Regions from separate parts of the Bradyrhizobium ferriligni genome, predicted to be linked through region 1. Evidence: predicted binding sites of a transcription regulator. Region 1 holds the regulator's gene; the other holds the start of a gene.
What was found. Region 1 encodes PhoB, which activates phosphate uptake and scavenging genes when phosphate is short. Its sites were predicted from a motif close to TGTCATNNANCTGTCAT; they were not measured.

Region 2: the regulator PhoB is predicted to act here: its motif matches at 2,671-2,687, upstream of AC1VNY_RS40205 (DUF47 domain-containing protein).

What each region holds. Positions count from the first base shown of each region.
Region 1 covers NZ_JBXEJO010000018.1:45,306-60,836, reverse strand. The annotation lists gene pstC (phosphate ABC transporter permease subunit PstC) at 1-746, shown strand, start outside; gene pstA (phosphate ABC transporter permease PstA) at 751-1,596, shown strand; gene pstB (phosphate ABC transporter ATP-binding protein PstB) at 1,593-2,411, shown strand; gene phoU (phosphate signaling complex protein PhoU) at 2,518-3,234, shown strand; gene phoB (phosphate regulon transcriptional regulator PhoB) at 3,381-4,091, shown strand; gene AC1VNY_RS13065 (GcrA family cell cycle regulator) at 4,350-4,862, opposite strand; gene AC1VNY_RS13060 (acetylornithine transaminase) at 5,351-6,559, shown strand; gene argF (ornithine carbamoyltransferase) at 6,559-7,485, shown strand; gene AC1VNY_RS13050 (Hsp33 family molecular chaperone) at 7,697-8,698, shown strand; gene apaG (Co2+/Mg2+ efflux protein ApaG) at 8,844-9,242, opposite strand; gene AC1VNY_RS13040 (OpgC domain-containing protein) at 9,516-10,775, shown strand; gene AC1VNY_RS13035 (SGNH/GDSL hydrolase family protein) at 10,772-11,554, shown strand; gene AC1VNY_RS13030 (SGNH/GDSL hydrolase family protein) at 11,568-12,569, shown strand; gene glpK (glycerol kinase GlpK) at 12,907-14,412, shown strand; gene AC1VNY_RS13020 (penicillin acylase family protein) at 14,673-15,531, shown strand, end outside.
Region 2 covers NZ_JBXEJO010000114.1:9,555-13,919, forward strand. The annotation lists gene AC1VNY_RS40190 (ABC transporter substrate-binding protein) at 1-683, shown strand, start outside; gene AC1VNY_RS40195 (branched-chain amino acid ABC transporter permease) at 748-1,611, shown strand; gene AC1VNY_RS40200 (branched-chain amino acid ABC transporter permease) at 1,613-2,581, shown strand; gene AC1VNY_RS40205 (DUF47 domain-containing protein) at 2,727-3,371, shown strand; gene AC1VNY_RS40210 (inorganic phosphate transporter) at 3,385-4,365, shown strand, end outside.

The sequences.
Region 1 (15,531 bases):
TCGGCGCGCTCGGCCCGATCTACGGCACGCTGATCACCTCGGTCATCGCGATGCTGATCGCCATTCCGGTCGGCATCGGCATCGCCGTGTTCCTCACCGAGCTCTGCCCGCAAGTGCTGCGCCGCCCGATCGGCATCGCGATCGAGCTGCTCGCCGGCATCCCCTCGATCATCTACGGCATGTGGGGCTTCTTCGTGCTTGGCCCGTTCCTGGCCAACACGTTCCAGCCTTTCATGATCCGGATCTTCGAGGGCGTCCCGGTGCTGGGCGCGGTGTTCGCCGGCCCGCCGTCCTATCTCAGCCTGTTCAACGCTGCGCTGATCCTTGCGATCATGGTGCTGCCCTTCATCACCGCGATCTCGGTCGACGTGTTCAAGACCGTGCCGCCGGTGCTGAAAGAGGCCGCCTACGGCATGGGCTGCACCACCTGGGAGGTCGTCCGCAGCGTCGTGATCCCCTACACCCGCGTCGGCGTGATCGGCGGCATCATGCTGGCGCTCGGCCGCGCGCTCGGCGAGACCATGGCGGTGACCTTCATCATCGGCAACTCGTTCCGCATCTCGTCGTCGATCTTCGCGCCGGGCACCACGATCTCGGCGGCGATCGCAAGCGAATTCGCCGAGAGCGACGGCCTGCACCAGTCCGGCCTGATCCTGCTCGGCCTGCTGCTGTTCGTGCTGACCTTCTTCGTGCTCGCCGGCGCGCGGCTGATGCTGATGCGGCTTGAAAAGAAGGCGGGGAAGTAACGCCATGAACCCGATCTACAAATCCCGCCGCCGCAGCGACATCGTCATCCGCGCACTCTGTGTCGGCGCCGCGCTGTTCGGCGTCACCTGGCTGGCGCTGATCCTGATCACGCTGCTCTATAACGGCCTCGCCGGCCTCAGCGTGCAGCTGTTCACCCAGAACACGCCGCCGCCCGGCTCGACCGAAGGCGGCCTGCTCAACGCCATCGTCGGCTCGGTCATCATGACCGCGATCGGCGTCGGCATCGGCGCGCCGCTCGGCCTGTTCGCCGGCACCTACCTCGCCGAATACGGCAAGCACGACAAGCTGACCTCGGTGATCCGCTTCATCAACGACATCCTGCTCAGCGCGCCCTCGATCATCATCGGCCTGTTCATCTATGGTGCGGTGGTGGTGCCGATGCGCGGCTTCTCGGCGATCGCAGGCAGTCTCGCGCTCGCGGTGATCGTGATCCCCGTCGTGCTGCGCACCACCGAGGACATGCTGCTCTTGGTGCCCAATCCGCTGCGCGAGGCCGCCTCCGCGCTCGGCCTGCCGCGTTCGCTGGTGATCAAGCGGATCGCCTATCGTGCGGCGCGATCGGGTCTGATCACCGGCGTGCTGCTGGCGACCGCCCGCGTCGCCGGCGAGACCGCGCCGCTGCTGTTCACCGCGCTGTCGAACCAGTTCTTCAGCCTAGATCTGACCAAGACGATGGCCAACCTGCCGGTGACCATCAACAACTTCGTGCAGAGCCCCTACGCCTACTGGAAAGAGCTGGCGTGGAGCGGTGCGCTGCTCATCACATTCACCGTGCTCGCGTTGAATATCGGCGCGCGTATCCTTGGTGCCGAAAGGGCCGCAAAATGACCGAGCTTTCCGTCTCCACGACTGCCGCGGGCCACGTTCCCCAGGTTCCGCTGCCGGAAGCGCCGCCGAAAGTCACGGTGCGCAACCTCAACTTCTATTACGGCGAGCACCACGCGCTGAAGAACATCAACCTGACGCTCGGCACCAACCGCGTCACGGCGTTCATCGGCCCGTCCGGCTGCGGCAAGTCGACCCTGCTGCGCATCTTCAACCGGATGTACGACCTCTATCCGGGCCAGCGCGCGGTCGGCCAGCTGATGCTGGACCAGACCAACATTCTCGACCCCAAGCTCGACCTCAACTTGCTGCGCGCGCGGGTCGGCATGGTGTTCCAGAAGCCGACGCCGTTCCCGATGACGATCTACGAGAACATCGCCTTCGGCATCCGCCTCTACGAGAAGATCTCGAAGTCCGAGATGGACGACCGGGTCGAGAAGGCGCTGCGCGGCGGCGCGCTGTGGAACGAGGTCAAGGACAAGCTGAACGCCTCCGGCCTGTCGCTCTCCGGCGGCCAGCAGCAGCGCCTGTGCATCGCGCGCACCGTGGCGGTGCGCCCCGAGGTGATCCTGTTCGACGAGCCGTGCTCGGCGCTCGACCCGATCTCGACCGCCAAGGTCGAGGAGCTGATCCAGGAGCTCTCCGAGGACTACACGATCGCGATCGTCACCCACAACATGCAGCAGGCGGCGCGCGTCTCCGACAAGACCGCCTTCATGTATCTCGGCGAGCTGATCGAGTTCGACGACACCAACAAGATCTTCACCTCACCGAGCGATCGGCGCACCCAGGACTACATCACCGGCCGGTTCGGTTGACCGGCGCATGATCCGGAAAAGTGGAAACCGGTTTTCCGATCAGGTCATGCTAAAATTCAGGACACGAAACCATGATCCCCGGGAACATGGTTGAGGGAGACAAGCGATGGCTTCTGAACATACCGCCAAGGCATTCGACAGCGACCTGCAGGAGTTGACCCGCCTGGTCGCCGAGATGGGCGGCCTGGTCGAACGGATGATTACCGAGTCGGTCGACGCGCTGATCCGTCGCGACGTCGCGCTCGGCAAGCGCGTGGTCGCCGCCGACATCGAGATCGACAATCTGCAGCGCAACATCGAAGAGCGCGCGGTGCTGACGATCGCGCGCCGCCAGCCGATGGCGATCGACCTGCGTGAGATCGTCAGCGCGATGCGCGTCGCCACCGACCTCGAGCGGATCGGCGACCTCGCCAAGAACATGGGCAAGCGCGTCGCGGCGCTGGAGAGCGATTTCCAGCCGCTGAAGCTGATCCGCGGCCTCGAGCACATGACCGACCTCGTGCTGTCGCAGGTCAAGTCGGTGCTCGACGCCTATGCCGCGCACGACCTGCCGGCGGCGATGAACGTCTGGAAGGGCGACGAGGAGGTCGATGCGATCTGCACCTCGCTGTTCCGCGAACTGCTCACCTACATGATGGAAGATCCGCGCAACATCTCGTTCTGCATCCATCTGATGTTCTGCGCCAAGAACATCGAGCGGATCGGCGATCACGCCACCAATATCGCAGAGACCGTGTTCTACATGATCGAGGGCCAGCAGATCACCGACAAGCGCCCGAAGGGGGACATGACCACTTTTGCCACCACGGTGCCGGGCAACTGAGGCATGATCGGCAAGCGCGGAACCGGCAAGAGTGAAACTGGACGATCCTCGCGACAAATCGTTTCCGCGGGAACTATGCTCAAGGAAGTTAAGCGTTTCGGTTTGCGTCTGGGCAACGGATCACCACAGAGAAAGAACTTAAACCGATGAGCGCACGCATTCTGGTAGTCGAAGACGAGGAAGCGCTGACGACGCTGTTGCGCTACAACCTCGATGCGGAAGGCTACGATGTCGAGACGGTGGGGCGCGGCGACGATGCCGACACGAGGCTGAAGGAGCGCGTTCCCGACCTCGTGGTGCTCGACTGGATGCTGCCGGGCCTGTCCGGCATCGAGCTGTGCCGCCGCCTGCGGGCGCGGCCCGAGACCAAGCAGCTTCCGATCATCATGCTGACCGCGCGCGGCGAGGAAAGCGAGCGCGTGCGCGGGCTTGCCACCGGCGCTGACGATTACATCGTCAAGCCGTTCTCGGTGCCGGAACTGCTGGCGCGGGTGAAGGGCCTCTTGCGCCGCGCGAGCCCCGAGCGGCTTGCGACCGTGCTGACCTATGGCGACATCGAGCTCGACCGCGAGAAGCGCCGCGTGGCGCGCTCCGGCCGTCCGATCGATCTCGGGCCGACCGAGTATCGCCTGCTCGAATTCTTCCTCGAGCATCCCGGCCGCGTGTTCAGCCGCGAGCAGCTGCTCGACAGCGTCTGGGGCCGCGACATCTACATCGATGAACGCACCGTCGACGTGCACATCGGCCGCCTGCGCAAGCTGCTCAATCCCGGCCGCGAGCAGGATCCGATCCGCACCGTGCGCGGCGCCGGCTACGCGCTCGACGACCGCTTTGCCAAGGCCGAGCCGCAGCCGTAACGGCCGTTGCGGGATTCATAGCCCGCAGCACGGTGTCGTCCCGGCCTAGTGCGCAATTGCGCACGGGAGCCGGGACCCATACGCCGCGGCCGGTGTAATCGGCACGTGGCCGGACGGCTTTCTAACAACACGCATTCGTGGTTATGGGTCCCGGCCTGCGCCGGGACGACGGCGGTGATGTAACGGGCTGCGCGCCACAAAAAAATCCCCGCTTTCGCGGGGATTTGTTTTTCAGGTCTTCCGTGGTTTCCCGAGTGCTCACTTGATCTGCGGTTTCGCCGACGGCCGGCGGCGATCGGCGGCGGGCTGGTAGGCAACGCGCGAGTGATGCGCGCAATAGGGCAGGCCGGCGAGCGCCTTGCCGCCGCAGAAGAAGAATTCCGGGCTCGAGGGATCGCCGACCGGCCAGTGACAGGTGGCCTCGTTGAGCTCGAGCAGCGACAGCCGCTGGCTCATCGGCACCACATTGTCGAAGGAGATCGGATCCGGCTCCATCTCGACCTCGAAGGCGTGCGCCAGTGCGGTGTTGCCGCGCGAGACCGGGCGCGCCACCCGCATCATGTGCTGGGCGGGGCGGGCCTTGCGCTGCCGCGGCGCGGCCGTGGAGGGTGCCTTGGCGCGGCCGGAGAGGCCGAGCCGATGCACTTTGCCGATCACGGCGTTTCGCGTCACATTGCCAAGTTCCGCCGCGATCTGGCTGGCCGACAGGCCGGACTCCCAGAGCTTCTTCAGCTGCTCGACGCGATCGTCGGACCAGGTCAATACAGTCATCGCATTCTTCCCTTCGCGTAGCGCCGGCCAATCATTGGAGCGGCGCTGCGAGCCAATCTGGACAAATATCCCTGCGGCCAGAATCCCTTAGCCCTCGCCGGGCGCGGTCTTGCGCCCGAACGTTTACGCGCGATACGAAGGCTACTTAGAGGGTCCAGTACTGCCGCACGAGATGTCGTACCCGACAGGCCAAACGCTACAATATGGCGTGACTCTGGCGCAAGAGTCCGCGGCCGTGCGTCCACATGTTCCCACACAGTTAAGCATTGCGATGAGGCTTTTCCACCGCACCGGAATGCTCCGGATTGCGCTCGTTTCGCATTGCAGGAAGGCCACTTCGTGACGATTGACACTTACCGACCGCAGCATAGAATGCCCGCCACGTGCCGCCCGCAAAGGCGGCCGTTTTGTTTTCCGAAGCTGGCCGTTGCTGCGCTGGCGTCAAGGCGCAGCGGCAATTGTCGGCTTAAAAACCGTCAGTGAACGCCATGACCAACGCTGCCACGTCGCATCTGCTTCCCGTCTTCGCCAGGGTCGATCTCGGCTTCGAGCGCGGTGAGGGCGCCTGGCTGATCGCAACCAACGGCGACCGCTATCTCGATTTCACCTCGGGCGTCGCGGTCAACGCGCTCGGACACGCGCATCCGCATCTGGTCAAGGCGCTGCAGGAACAGGCGACCAAGCTCTGGCACATGTCGAACCTGTTCAAGAGCCCGGACGGCGAGGTGCTTGCCGCGCGGCTGTGCGAGCAGAGCTTTGCCGACTTCGTGTTCTTCTGCAATTCCGGTGCCGAAGCGATGGAGGGCGTGATCAAGCTGGTCCGCCACTATCACTTCTCCAAGGGCCATGGCGAGCGCTACCGCATCATCACCTTCGAGGGCGCCTTCCACGGCCGCACACTGGGCACGCTGGCGGCGACCGGCTCGGCGAAATATCTCGAGGGCTTCGGCCCGCCGATGGACGGCTTCGACCAGGTGCCGCATGGCGACATCGAGGCGGTGAAGAAGGCGATCGGCCCGCACACCGCCGGCATCCTGATCGAGCCGGTGCAGGGCGAGGGCGGCGTGCGCTCGGCGCCGCAGGCGTTCTTCAAGGCGCTGCGCGCGCTCTGCGACGAGCACGGCCTGCTGCTCGCCTTCGACGAGGTGCAGACCGGCATGGGCCGCACCGGCGAACTGTTCGCCTACAAGCGTACCGGCGTCACGCCGGACGTGATGTCGCTGGCCAAGGCGCTCGGCGGCGGTTTCCCGATCGGCGCGGTGCTGGCGACCGCGCAGGCTGCGGCCGGCATGGCGCCCGGCTCGCACGGCTCGACCTTCGGCGGCAATCCGCTCGCGGTCGCCGCCGCCAATGCCGTGCTCGACGTCATGCTGAAACCCGGCTTCTTCGAGCATGTGCAGAAGATGTCGCTGCTGCTCAAGCAGAAGCTCGCTTCCGTCGTCGACCGCTATCCCGGCGTGCTGTCGGAGGTGCGCGGTGAGGGGCTGTTGATAGGCGTCAAGGCCGTGGTGCCGTCGGGCGATCTGATCGCAGCACTGCGCAACGAAAAGCTGCTCACCGTCGGTGCCGGCGACAATGTGGTGCGGTTCCTGGCGCCGCTGATCGTGACCGAGGCCGAGATCGATACGTCGATCACTGCGCTCGAGCGCGCCTGCGCGACATTGCCGGCGGCGCAGCCGAAGAAGGCGGCTGGATGATGAGCAAGCCGGTCCGCCACTTCCTCGATATCAACGAGCTGCCGCTCGGCGAGTTGCGCAACATGCTGTCCGCCGGAGCCGCCATGAAGGCGAAGCTGAAGGCGCATGAGAAGGGCAGGAAGCCGCTCGAAGGCAAGACGCTGGCGATGATCTTCGAGCGCCCGTCGACCCGCACAAGGGTGTCGTTCGACGTCGGCATGCGCCAGCTCGGCGGTGAATCCATCATGCTGACCGGCGCCGAGATGCAGCTCGGCCGCGGCGAGACCATCGCCGACACCGCGCGCGTGCTGTCGCGCTATGTCGATGCGATCATGATCCGCATCCTAAACCATGACGCGCTGCTCGAGCTCGCGGCTCACGCCACCGTCCCCGTCATCAACGGCCTGACCCGGCGTTCGCATCCCTGCCAGGTGATGGCCGACCTCATGACCTATGAGGAAAATCGCGGCTCGATCGAGGGCAAGACCGTGGCCTGGACCGGCGACGACAACAACGTGCTGGCCTCCTGGGCGCATGCCGCCGAGCGATTCAAGTTCCAGCTCAATGTCGCGACCCCGCCGGAGCTGGCGCCGAAGAAGCCGATGCGCGACTGGATCAAGGCGACCGGCGCGCCGATCGTGCTCGGCACCGATCCGGAAGCCGCCGTGCGCGGCGCCGACTGCGTCGTCACCGACACCTGGGTGTCGATGGGCGACAAGGAGGGCGAGCACCGCCACAACGTGCTGCGGCCCTATCAGGTCAATGCCAAGCTGATGTCGCTCGCCAAGCCGGACGCACTGTTCATGCACTGCCTGCCCGCACATCGCGGCGAGGAGGTCACCGACGAGGTGATCGACGGGCCGCAATCCGTGGTGTTCGACGAGGCGGAAAACCGCCTGCATGCGCAGAAGGGCATTCTGGCCTGGTGTTTCGACGCGGTCGCGTAGTCGTAGATCAGTAAGCGTTGTCGTCCCGGGCAAGCGCAGCGCGACCCGGGACCCATAACCATCGCTGTCAATTGTTGTGAAGGCTGGGGCCCCAGCTTGATGCAGCAACTCACATTGGTGGTTATGGGTCCCTGCTTTCGTAGGGACGACGGATAGATCCGTTCCGGTGAACCCCTTTCGTTTTGCGGTCCGAGACCCCAGATAGAGCGCCATGGTTTCACAATCCCCCGACATCAAAATCACGCCCGAGGCGCCGGTTCGCGCGCCCTCAGCGGTTCCTGTCGACGATGCCGTGCTGGCCTTCGAGGTCGGCGCGCTGGACCTGCGCGGCCGGCTGACCCGGCTTGGCCCCGCGCTCGACGAGATCCTGCACAAGCACGATTATCCGCCCGCGGTCGGCAAGCTGCTCGGCGAGGCGATCGTGCTCACCACGCTGCTCGGCTCGTCGGTCAAGTTCGAGGGCCGCTTCATCCTGCAGACCCGGACCGACGGTCCGGTGTCGCTCCTGATCGTCGATTTTCAGGCGCCCGACCGGCTGCGCGCCTATGCGCGCTACGACGCATCGCGCCTCAAGAACGGCCAGAGCTCGGGCGAGCTGCTCGGCAAGGGCCACCTCGCGATGACCATCGATCAGGGCTCGAACACCAGCCGTTACCAGGGACTGGTCGCGCTCGACGGCGGCGGCCTGGAAGAGGCAGCCCATGAATATTTCCTGCGCTCGGAGCAGATCCCGACGCGGGTGCGGCTTGCGGTCGGCGAGGAGATGCGCGGCGGCGAGGGCGGCAAGCTGCACTGGCGCGCCGGCGGCATCCTGCTGCAATTCCTGCCCAAGGCGCCCGAGCGCGCCAAGCAGGCCGATCTGCATCCCGGCGATGCGCCGGAAGGCACCGCCACGCATAGCGTGCCGGACGATGACGCCTGGATCGAGGGTCAGTCGCTGATCTCGACCGTCGAGGACGTCGAGCTGATCGATCCCGATCTGTCCGGCGAGCGGCTGCTCTATCGCCTGTTCCACGAACGCGGCGTTCGCGTCTTCAACCCGCAAACGCTGCGCGCGCAATGCTCCTGCTCGCGCGATGCGGTGTCGTCGATGCTGAAGAGCTTTGCGCCGAACGACCGCGCCGAGATGGTCAAGGACGGCAAGGTCGTCGTGACCTGCGAGTTCTGCTCGTCGGTGTATGAGTTCACGCCGCAGGAAGCCGGCGTCGAGTAGACGCGTTCGTCATCGTAGCCCGGATGAAGCCAACGGGTCGCGCGAACGCGCGCCCGATGACAGGCTCCGCGAAATCCGGGGCCGCTCCAACCTCGGATGCACCTGCCCTCGGATTGCGCTTCGCTCCATCCGGGCTATGCAGGCGTCAGTTCAACACCCTTTTGCCGCCCGGGCTCGGGCTATCCAGCGAGAATGTCGGCACGTCGATGTCGAAGCGCTCGCCGGCTTCGGTGACCATCTGATAGCTGCCGGTCATGAAGCCGGAGGCGGTCGGCAGCGGCACGCCGCTCGTGTATTCGAAGCGCTCGCCGGGCGCGAGCACCGGCTGCTCGCCGACCACGCCCTCGCCGCGCACCTCCTGGCGGCGGCCGGTGGCGTCGGTGATGATCCAGTGCCGCGTCCGCAGCTGCACCGTTTCCGGGCCCGAATTGACGATCACGATCTTGTACGACCAGAAATATTCGCGCCGGTCGACCGACGAGCGCTCCGGCATGAAGTTCGGCTCGACGGTGACTTCGATCTGGCGGGTAACGGCGCGGTACATGCGGCTCAATCCGATGGTCCTGGCGCATGGCCCGTTTTCGACCGGATCATGCTCGAACAGGGCGCCATCATAGCCAATTGAACCGCCGGAACCAATCGCCTGCCAGGCCGTGAAAAGGCGGCCCAGGGGCGGCCCGTTCATCGCGGTTTCAACATAGTTCCGCTCTAAAGCGCGGCCGCATGCCGCCGCACTCCGTGCTTTGTCGGCAACTCGCGGACCGATATTATCTTTTCAGCACGGCGTGCGGGGCGTCCGCGGCCGACACGGTGTTTGATGAGCTCGATTGCCGACCCCATAGCCGGTTCGCCGGTGGCTGACGCCAAGGCCGAGGTAAAGGCTGAGGCCGAGGCGAAGGTTGCTGCGCCCGCGATCACGTTGCCGGCGACCGGCGAGCGCGAGCTCCGCCTCGATCTGTTCCGCGGGCTCGCGCTGTGGCTGATCTTCATCGATCATCTGCCGACCAATCTTCTGACATGGCTCACGATCCGCAATTACGGCTTCTCCGACGCCACCGAGATCTTCATCTTCATCTCCGGCTACACCGCGGCCTTCGTCTACGGCCGCGCGATGCTGGAGGGCGGCTTCGTGATCGCGACCGCGCGCATCCTGCGCCGGGTCTGGCAGATCTATGTCGCGCACGTCTTCCTGTTCACGATCTTCCTCGCCGAGATCTCCTATGTCGCGACCTCGTTCGAGAACCCGCTCTACAGCGAGGAAATGGGGATCATGGACTTCCTCAAGCAGCCCGACGTCACCATCGTCCAGGCGCTGCTGCTGCGCTTCCGTCCCGTCAACATGGACGTGCTGCCGCTCTATATCGTCTTGATGCTGTTCCTGCCGCTGATCCTGTGGCTGATGAAATGGAAGCCCGACGTCACGCTCGGCCTCTCGGTCGTGCTCTACGCGCTGACCTGGCAGTTCGACCTCTATCTCTCGGCCTATCCGAACGGCTTCTGGGCGTTCAATCCGTTCGCCTGGCAATTGCTGTTCGTGTTCGGCGCCTGGTGCGCGCTCGGCGGCGCTCGGCGGATGTCGCGCATCCTGTCGTCGAACATCACGATGTGGATTTGCATCGTCTATCTGGTCGCGGCGTTCTTCGTGACGCTGACCTGGTACGTGCCGCAGCTCGGCCACATCATGCCGAAGGTGATCGAGCAATGGATGTATCCGATCAACAAGACCGACCTGGACGTGTTGCGGTTCGCGCACTTCCTGGCGCTCGCCGCGCTCACCGTGCGCTTCCTGCCCAAGGACTGGCCGGGGCTGAAATCGCCCTGGCTGCGACCTTTGATCCTGTGTGGCCAGCACTCGCTTGAGATATTCTGTCTCGGGGTCTTCCTCGCCTTTGCCGGTCACTTCGTGCTTGCCGAAGTATCTGGCGGTGCCGCACTGCACGCCTTGATCAGCGTCTGCGGCATCCTCATCATGTGCGGCATGGCGTGGATCATTTCGTGGTACAAGCACTCCGCCGACAAAGGCGCCTCGAAAAAAGGCGCCGCCGGCAACGCCGATCTGGCGGGAGGGGGAGCATGAAGTCCGCGCGGACGATGCTGGGCCTGACACTGCTCGCAGCCTGCCTGACGGCCGGTTTGGCGGCGGCGCCCGCGCGCGCCGGCGACACAACGGAGCCGGCACCGCCGCCGCCCTGCGACGTGCCCGCCTATCTGCTTTCGAGCGAGAGCTCGCTGCCCAAGGTCACCGATGCCATCAAGTCCAACCGGCCGCTCAACGTGCTGGTGGTCGGCAGCCGCTCCTCGACCATCCAGGGCAACGAGGCGAGCGCCTATCCGGCCACGCTGCAGGCGGCGCTGAAGGAGGCGTTGCCGTCGTCGACGATCGATCTATCCGTAGAATTACAGGGAAAGAGCACCGCCGAGGAGACCGCGGGAACCCTTGTTAAGCTTGTTGAAGCAAAAAAGCCTACTTTGGTTATCTGGCAGACCGGAACGGTCGATGCTATGCGAGCAGTCGATCCCGACGATTTCCGTACCGCCATCAACGAAGGCGTTGTTGCGTTGCGGGACGCAGGGACCGACGTAGTGCTGGTCAATCTGCAATACAGCCCGCGTACGGAGACGATGATCTCTGCGCCGCCCTATCTCGACAACATGAAGGTGGTGGCGCAGCAGCACGACGTTCCGCTGTTCGACCGGTTCGCGATTATGAAGCAGTGGAGCGACGCCGGATATTTTGACCTGTTCAGCACCTCGCATGGTGTCGATCTGGCCAAGAAGGTTCATGCCTGTCTCGGCCGCGCACTGGCGAAATTCGTGATCGATGCGGCCCATCTGGGCCCGGTGCAGCAGAATTAAGGAAGCAGAGTAAATGCGTTTTGCCTTCCCTTTTCGCGCTTCCGCAGGGCGAGGCCTGTGCGCTGTTGCAGTGCTGGCGCTGCTCGGGGTCGCGCCGTCGCGCGCGCAGACCGGGCAGGCCGACCAGCATGCAGCGATCTCATCCGGTACCAAGGCTGAAGCCACGAAGACAGAGCCGAGCAGGCCCGCCGCGATCGAAGCGACCGCCGCTCAGCAGCCGCAACCCGGCGTCGCCGCGAAGGCGCTCGACAAGGTGAAGCAGGCCGCGAAATCCGCCAGCGACATCTTCCACCGCGTGCCCTGTCAGCAGCCCAAGGGCGTACCGAACAGCACCGGCTCGCTGCCGCATGTCGCGGCCAAGCTTGCCGCCGGCAAGCCGGTCGTCATCATCGCGTTCGGCTCGTCCTCGACCCAGGGCTATGGATCGTCGGCGCCGGAATTCACCTATCCCAACCGGCTCGCCGGACAGTTGCGCCGGCAGTATCCGTCCGCCGACATCACCGTGCTCAATCGCGGCAAGGGCGGCGAGGACGCGCCCGAGATGATGGCGCGGCTGCAAACCGAAGTGATCGACGTACATCCCGACATGGTGATCTGGCAGGTCGGCACCAACGCGGTGCTGCGCAACCTCGATCCCGCCGAGACCGCCAAGCAGGTCGAGGACGGCGTGGCGCGCCTTCAGGCGTCCGGCGCCGACGTCGTGCTGGTCGATCCGCAATATTCGCCGCGCGTCACCGAGCGTCCCGAAAGCGCGCGCGGCATGGTGAAGCTGCTCGGCCGCATCGCCGCGCTGCGCCATGTCGGCATCTTCCCGCGCTTCGAGGTGATGCGCGACTGGCACGAGAAACAGGCGATCCCCATCACAGATTTCGTCACCGCCGACGGCTTGCACATGAACGACTGGGGCTATGCCTGCTTCGCCCAGCTGCTCGGCGACGACATCATCCGCTCGGTCGGCGCGATCAAGATCGGCGTCAACGTCCCCGCCGACGTCAGGACCTACCGGCCGATGTGATCGGACTCTCTCTTCGCGCGGATCCGCTGGCGCGCGTCAGAGAGTAAAGGTGCATGAATCACCAGCGGCACCAAGCATTCAGTGTCGTCCCGGCGAAGGCCGGGACCCATAACCACCGAGGGTCATTGTCGCGTGTTCATGGAATGACGAGTCCCGCCTACTACAACCGCCGCGGAGTATGGGTCCCGGCCTTCGCCGGGACGACAGCGGAGCGTGTGGCGCCACTCGCGCCTTAGGATCGCGGGTGTCTCACCACCACCTTCCCAAGCTTGACCTTGCCACGGTAATCCGCTCCTTTGGCCTTGACGCATTCTCCTAAGCGCCAAAGGAAACGCTCATGTCTTTCGTGCTGGCCATCGATCAGGGCACCACATCGTCGCGCGCCATGGTGTTTCGCGGCGACATCTCCATCGCCGCCGTCGCGCAGCAGGAGTTTCCGCAGCATTTCCCCGCCTCCGGCTGGGTCGAGCACGAGCCGGAGGACATCTGGACCTCGACCGTAATGGTGTGTCGCGATGCGCTGGAGAAGGCCGGCCTCAAGGCGAAGGACATCGCCGCGATCGGCATCACCAACCAGCGCGAGACCACCGTGGTGTGGGACCGCGCCACCGGACAGGCCGTGCACCGCGCCATCGTCTGGCAGGACCGCCGCACCGCCGACATCTGCGCCAGGCTCAAGGCCGAGGGCCATGAGCCGGCGATTTCGGCCAAGACCGGTCTCATTATCGATCCCTATTTCTCCGGCACCAAAGTCGCCTGGATCCTCGATCACGTGCCGGGCGCGCGCGAGCGCGCCGAGCGCGGCGAGCTGCTGTTCGGCACCGTCGACTGCTATCTGCTGTGGCGGCTCACCGGCGGGAGAGTCCACGCCACCGACGCCACCAATGCCTCGCGCACACTGCTGTTCAACATCCACACCGGCGCCTGGGACGACGACCTCGTCAACCTCTTGCGCGTGCCGCGCTCGATGCTTCCCGAAGTGAAGGATTCCTCCGCCCGCTTCGGCGAGAGCACCGCCGATCTGTTCGGCGGCCCGATCGCGATTTCGGGCATTGCCGGCGACCAGCAGGCCGCGACCATCGGCCAGGCCTGCTTCGAGCCCGGCATGATGAAGTCGACCTACGGCACCGGCTGCTTCGCGCTGCTCAACACCGGCACCACGCCGGTGGCCTCGAAGAACAAGCTGCTCACCACCATCGCCTACCAGCTCGGCGGCCAGCGCACCTACGCGCTCGAAGGTTCGATCTTCGTCGCCGGCAGCGCGGTGCAGTGGCTGCGCGACGGGCTCGGTATCATCAAGCATGCCGCCGAGACCGGGCCGCTCGCCGACAAGTCGGACAGCATGCAGAGCGTCTACCTGGTGCCTGCGTTTGTCGGCATGGGCGCGCCGTACTGGAATCCGCGCGTGCGCGGTGCGCTGTTCGGGCTGACCCGCAACACCGGTCCGGCCGAGCTCGCGCATGCGACCTTGGAGAGCGTCTGCTACCAGACCTTTGATCTGTGGGCCGCGATGCGCACCGACTGGCCGGAGGCCAACGCCGCCAACACCGTGCTGCGCGTCGACGGCGGCATGACCGCCTCCGACTGGACCATGCAGCGCCTCGCCGATCTGCTCAACGCCCCGGTCGATCGCCCGATGATCCAGGAGACCACGGCGTTAGGGGCCGCCTATCTAGCCGGCCTCGATGCCGGCGTCTATCCGGAGCCCGCCAAGTTCGCCGACAATTGGCGGCTCGAGCACCGCTTCCGGCCGGTGATGAGCCAGGCGACGCGCGAACGCAAGCTCGCCGGCTGGGCCCGCGCCGTGAAGGGCGTGCTGGCGAGCGACGAGGGGGAGTCGTAATGATCTGATGCTGCGGCAAGCTCGCTGCACCTCTCCCGCTTGCGGGGGAGGTCGCATTGCATCGGAGATGCAATGCGGGTGGGGGCTCTCCCCGCATCATGACTAGTCCATCGCGGCGACACCCCCACCCCAACCCTCTCAGCGCGAGCTTTGCTCGTCGTGACCCGCAAGCGGGAGAGGGGGCGCAGCGCCGCTGCGGCAAGAAATGTCTCAACGTGCATTCGCACGTAGCTAACCAATAACAACCATCGGAGAACAACATGAACACGGATCTCAACCGCGTCGCCAAGCTACTCGCCGCCACGCTCTGTGCCGCGATACTCACCACTCCCGCCACCGCGCGCGAGAAGCCGAGCCCGCTCGTCGCAGCGCGCGAGGTCAAGACCGACGTCGCGGGGCTGAAGGCGCCGGGCCAGATCCTGGTCGATGTCTGGGGCATTCCGCACATCTATGCCGGCAACGAGCACGACCTGTTCTTCCTGCAAGGCTTCAACGCCGCGCGCGACCGGCTCTGGCAGATCGATCTCTGGCGCAAGCGCGGGCTCGGCCTGCTGGCGAAGGACTTTGGCCCCGCTTATGTCGAGCAGGACAAGGCGCTGCGTCTGTTCCTCTATCGCGGCGACATGAATGCGGAATGGGCCGCCTACGGCCCGAAGGCGAAATCCTATGCGGAGGCGTTCGTCGCCGGCGTCAATGCCTATGTCGCCGACGTCCAGGCGGGTAAGCGCGCGTTGCCGATCGAGTTCAGGATCGCAGGTACGATGCCGGATTTGTGGTCGGCAGAGGATGTCGTGCGCGTCCGCAGCCATGGTCTGACGCGCAACGTCGCCTCCGAGGTGAAGCGTTCGCGGGTGGCCTGCGCTGCCGGCCTCGATGCCGATCGCTTCCGCGTCAAGCTGGAGCCGGCCTGGACCACCAGGATTCCCGATGGCCTCGATCCCTGCAGCGTGCCGAAGGCGGTGCTCGCTGCCTACGATCTTGCCACGCGGCCGGTGAAGTTCGCCGCGCCGAAGGACCAGAAGGCGGCGCTGGCGCATGACCCCGACACGTACCTCGCCGAGGCCGACCAGCAGCGCGACACCATCGGCTCCAACAATTGGGTGATCGCGGCATCGCGCA
Region 2 (4,365 bases), on a different contig from region 1:
TCGAGCGCGACACCACGGCCGTCGTCACCGCCAATGGCGGCAAGGTGGTCGGCGGCGTCAAGCATCCGCTCAACACCGCCGACTTCTCCTCCTTCCTGCTGCAGGCGCAGGCCTCCAAGGCCAAGATCATCGGCCTCGCCAATGCCGGCGGCGACACCACCAACTCGATCAAGCAGGCGGCCGAGTTCGGCATCGTCAAGGGCGGCCAGAAGCTCGCGGCGCTGCTGCTGTTCCTCACCGACGTCAAGGCGATCGGACTCGAGACCGCGCAGGGCCTCAACTTCACCGAGACGTTCTACTGGGACCTCAACGACAAGACCCGCGCCTTCTCCAAGCGCTTCTCGGAGCGGATGAAGAACAGCGCGCCGCCGACCATGGTGCAGGCCGGCGTCTATGCGGGCCTCATTCATTACTTCAAGGCGCTGGAAGCGCTCGGCGGCAATCCGCATGACGGCGCCAAGGTGGTCGCGAAGATGAAGACGATCCCGACCGACGATCCGCTGTTCGGCAAGGGCGAGGTCGAGGCCAACGGCCGCGTCACCCACGACGCCTATCTGTTCGAGGTGAAGAAGCCCTCGGAGTCCAAGGGACCGTGGGACTTCTACAAGCTGGTCGGCACCGTGCCGGGCAACCAGGCCTTCACGCCGCTCGACAAGAGCACCTGCGCGCTTCTGAAGAAGTGACGATCATGCCCGCCGGCCATGCGCGTGGCCGGCGGGCTTCATCTATCTAGCGAAAGCTCATTCGATGCAGGCTCTCTACGCACAGCTTCTGGTGGGACTGATCAACGGCTCGTTCTACGCGCTGCTCAGTCTGGGGCTCGCCGTCATCTTCGGCATGCTCAACATCATCAATTTCGCGCATGGCGCGCTCTACATGATGGGCGCCTTCGTGGCGTATTTCCTGCTCAACCTGGGCGGCATCAATTACTGGTGGGCGCTGATCATCGCACCCGTCGTGGTCGGCATCTTCGGCATGATCCTCGAGCGGACCATGCTGCAATGGCTGACCGGCCTCGACCATCTCTACGGACTGCTGCTGACCTTCGGCATCGCGCTGATCGTGCAGGGCGTGTTCCAGAACTATTTCGGCTCCTCGGGCCTGCCTTACTCGATCCCGGATCAGCTCAAGGGCGGCGTCAATCTCGGCTTCATGTTCCTGCCGATCTATCGCGGCTGGGTCGTCATCTTCTCGCTCGTGGTGTGCCTTGCCACCTGGTTCCTGATCGAGAAGACGCAGCTCGGCGCCTACCTGCGCGCCGCAACCGAGAACCCGACGCTGGTGCGCGCGTTCGGCATCAACGTGCCGCGCATGATCACGCTGACCTACGGGCTCGGTGTCGGTCTTGCCGCGCTCGCCGGCGTGCTGTCGGCGCCGATCAACCAGGTCCGCCCGCTAATGGGCGCCGATCTCATCATCGTGGTGTTCGCGGTGGTCGTGATCGGCGGCATGGGCTCGATCATGGGCTCGATCATCACCGGCTTCGCGCTCGGCGTGATCGAGGGACTGACCAAGTATTTTTATCCCGAGGCCTCCAACACCGTGGTGTTTGTCCTGATGGTGGTGGTGTTGCTGGTGAAGCCAACGGGACTGACGGGACGGGCGGCTTGATATGTCAGCATTGACCGACGATACACTTCCGATCACGCCGCGCGCGATGCGCGACGAGATGATCGTATTCGCCGCGATGGCGCTGCTGCTGGCGATCGTGCCGTGGACGGGGATCTATCCGTTCTTCGTCATGCAGGCGCTGTGCTTCGCGCTGCTCGCCTGCGCCTTCAACCTCCTGATCGGCTATGGCGGCCTGCTGTCGTTCGGCCACGCGATGTTCCTCGGCACCGCCGGTTACGTCTCGGCGCATGCGCTGAAGGTGTGGGGGCTGTCGCCGGAGCTCGGCATCCTGGTCGGCACCGCGGCCGCGGCCTTGCTCGGCCTCGTCACCGGCTTCATCTCGATCCGCCGCCAGGGCATCTATTTCTCGATGATCACGCTGGCGCTGTCGCAGCTGCTCTACTTCATCTACCTGCAGGCGCCGTTCACCCATGGTGAGGACGGCATCCAGGGCATCCCGCAGGGCCACCTGCTCGGCATCTTCGACCTGTCGAAGCCGATGGTGCTCTATTACGTCGTTCTGGTCGGCTTCCTCGCCGGTTTCCTGCTGATCTACCGCACCATCAACTCGCCGTTCGGCGAGGTGCTGAAGTCGATCCGCGAGAACGAGCCGCGCGCGATTTCGCTCGGCTACAAGACCGACCAGTACAAGATGCTGGCCTACATCCTGTCGGGCACGCTGGCGGGCTTTGCCGGCTCGCTGAAGGTGTTCGTGGCGCAGAATGCCTCGCTCACCGACGTGCACTGGTCGATGTCCGGTGAAATCGTGCTGATGACGCTGGTCGGCGGTCTCGGCACCATCTTCGGCCCGGTGGTCGGCGCCTTCGTGATCATCGCCATGCAGCAATATCTCGCCGGTTTCGGCCAGTGGGTGACGGTGATCCAGGGCGTGATCTTCGTGGCCTGCGTGCTGCTGTTCCGGCGCGGCCTGGTCGGTGAGCTGGCCCATTTGTTGCGGCGGTCGCTGTAGGGCAGGTCTCGGCGATTGTCGGCCGACATAGCGGTGGACGACCGCCCGTTTGGGCGGTCGATCCCGGTGCTTTCCCCGCCAGATGCTCTATGACAGTTCTGTGACAGTCGCTAAAAGGGCTGTCCCGGAATGATGGAACTGAGACATGCTGCGGTGGTTTCGCGCTTTCCTGCCGAAGGAAGAGCGCTTTTTCGACCTGTTCGCCCGCCACGCCCAGACTTCGGTGCAGTGTGCATTGGCGTTGCAGGGCATGCTGAAGGGCGGGGAGGAGACACCCGTCTTTTGCCAGCGCGTCAATCAGTTCGAGAACGACGCCGATAGCGTCACCCGCGAGGTCCTGACCGCGGTTCGCCGCACCTTCATCACCCCGTTCGATCGCGGCGATATCAAGAACCTGATCACCTCGATGGACGACGCGGTCGACCAGATGCAAGCGACCGCAAAGGCAGTCATGCTGTTCGAGGTGCGCGAGTTCGAGCCGCCGATGCGCGAGATGGGCGGCCTGATCGTCGAATGCGCCAATCTGGTGGTCCGCGCGCTGCCCCTGTTGCAGTCGATCGGCCACAACGTCTCGATGCTGACCCAGATCACCGAGGAACTGACCAAGCTCGAGGGCCGGGTCGACGATCTCCAGGATATCGGGCTCAAGGAGCTGTTCCTGAAGCACCGCGACGCCAACACGATGGACTACATCGTCGGCGCGGAGATCTACGACCATCTCGAGAAGGTGGCCGACCGCTTCGACGACGTCGCCAACGAGATCAACTCGATCGTGATCGAGCAAGTGTAGAGCGGGGCATCACGTGGACGCCACGCTGGGTCTTCCAATTCTGACCGTCCTGATCGCGGTCGCGCTGCTGTTCGACTTCCTGAACGGCCTGCACGATGCGGCGAACTCGATCGCGACCATCGTCTCGACTCGCGTGCTGCGGCCGCAATATGCGGTGTTCTGGGCGGCGTTCTTCAACTTCGTCGCGTTCCTGGTGTTCGGCCTGCACGTTGCCAACACCATCGGCACCGGGATCATCGAGCCGTCGGTGGTGGATGCGACCGTGATCTTCGCAGCATTGGTCGGCGCGATCGTCTGGAACGTGATCACCTGGGCGCTGGGCATTCCGTCGTCGAGCTCGCACGCGCTGATCGGCGGCCTGGTCGGCGCCGGCATGGCGAAGGCGGGCATTTCGGCGGCGGTGTGGAGCGGGCTCTCCAAGACCTTGCTCGCGATCGTGCTGTCGCCGCTGGTCGGCTTCCTGCTGGCGCTGGTGCTGGTCGCGGTCGTGTCCTGGCTCTCGGTGCGCTCGACGCCGTTCGCGGTCGATCGCGCCTTCCGCATCCTGCAATTCGCCTCGGCGTCGCTCTATTCGCTCGGCCATGGCGGCAACGACGCGCAGAAGACCATGGGCATCATCGCCGTGCTGCTCTATTCGCAGGGCCATCTCGGCGACACCTTCGAGATTCCGTTCTGGGTGGTGCTGGCCTGCCAGAGCGCGATGGCGCTGGGCACGCTGATGGGCGGCTGGCGGATCGTCCGCACCATGGGGCTGCGGATCACCAAGCTGACGCCGATGCAGGGCTTTTGCGCCGAAACCGGCGGCGCCGCGACGCTGTTCATGGCGACCTATCTCGGGGTTCCCGTATCGACCACGCACACCATCACCGGCGCCATCGTCGGCGTCGGCGCGGCACGGCGGCTCTCTGCCGTGCGCTGGAATGTGGCGAGCTCGATCGTCTACGCCTGGGTGATCACGATCCCGGCGTCGGCCGCGGTCGCAGCCGCGAGCTAT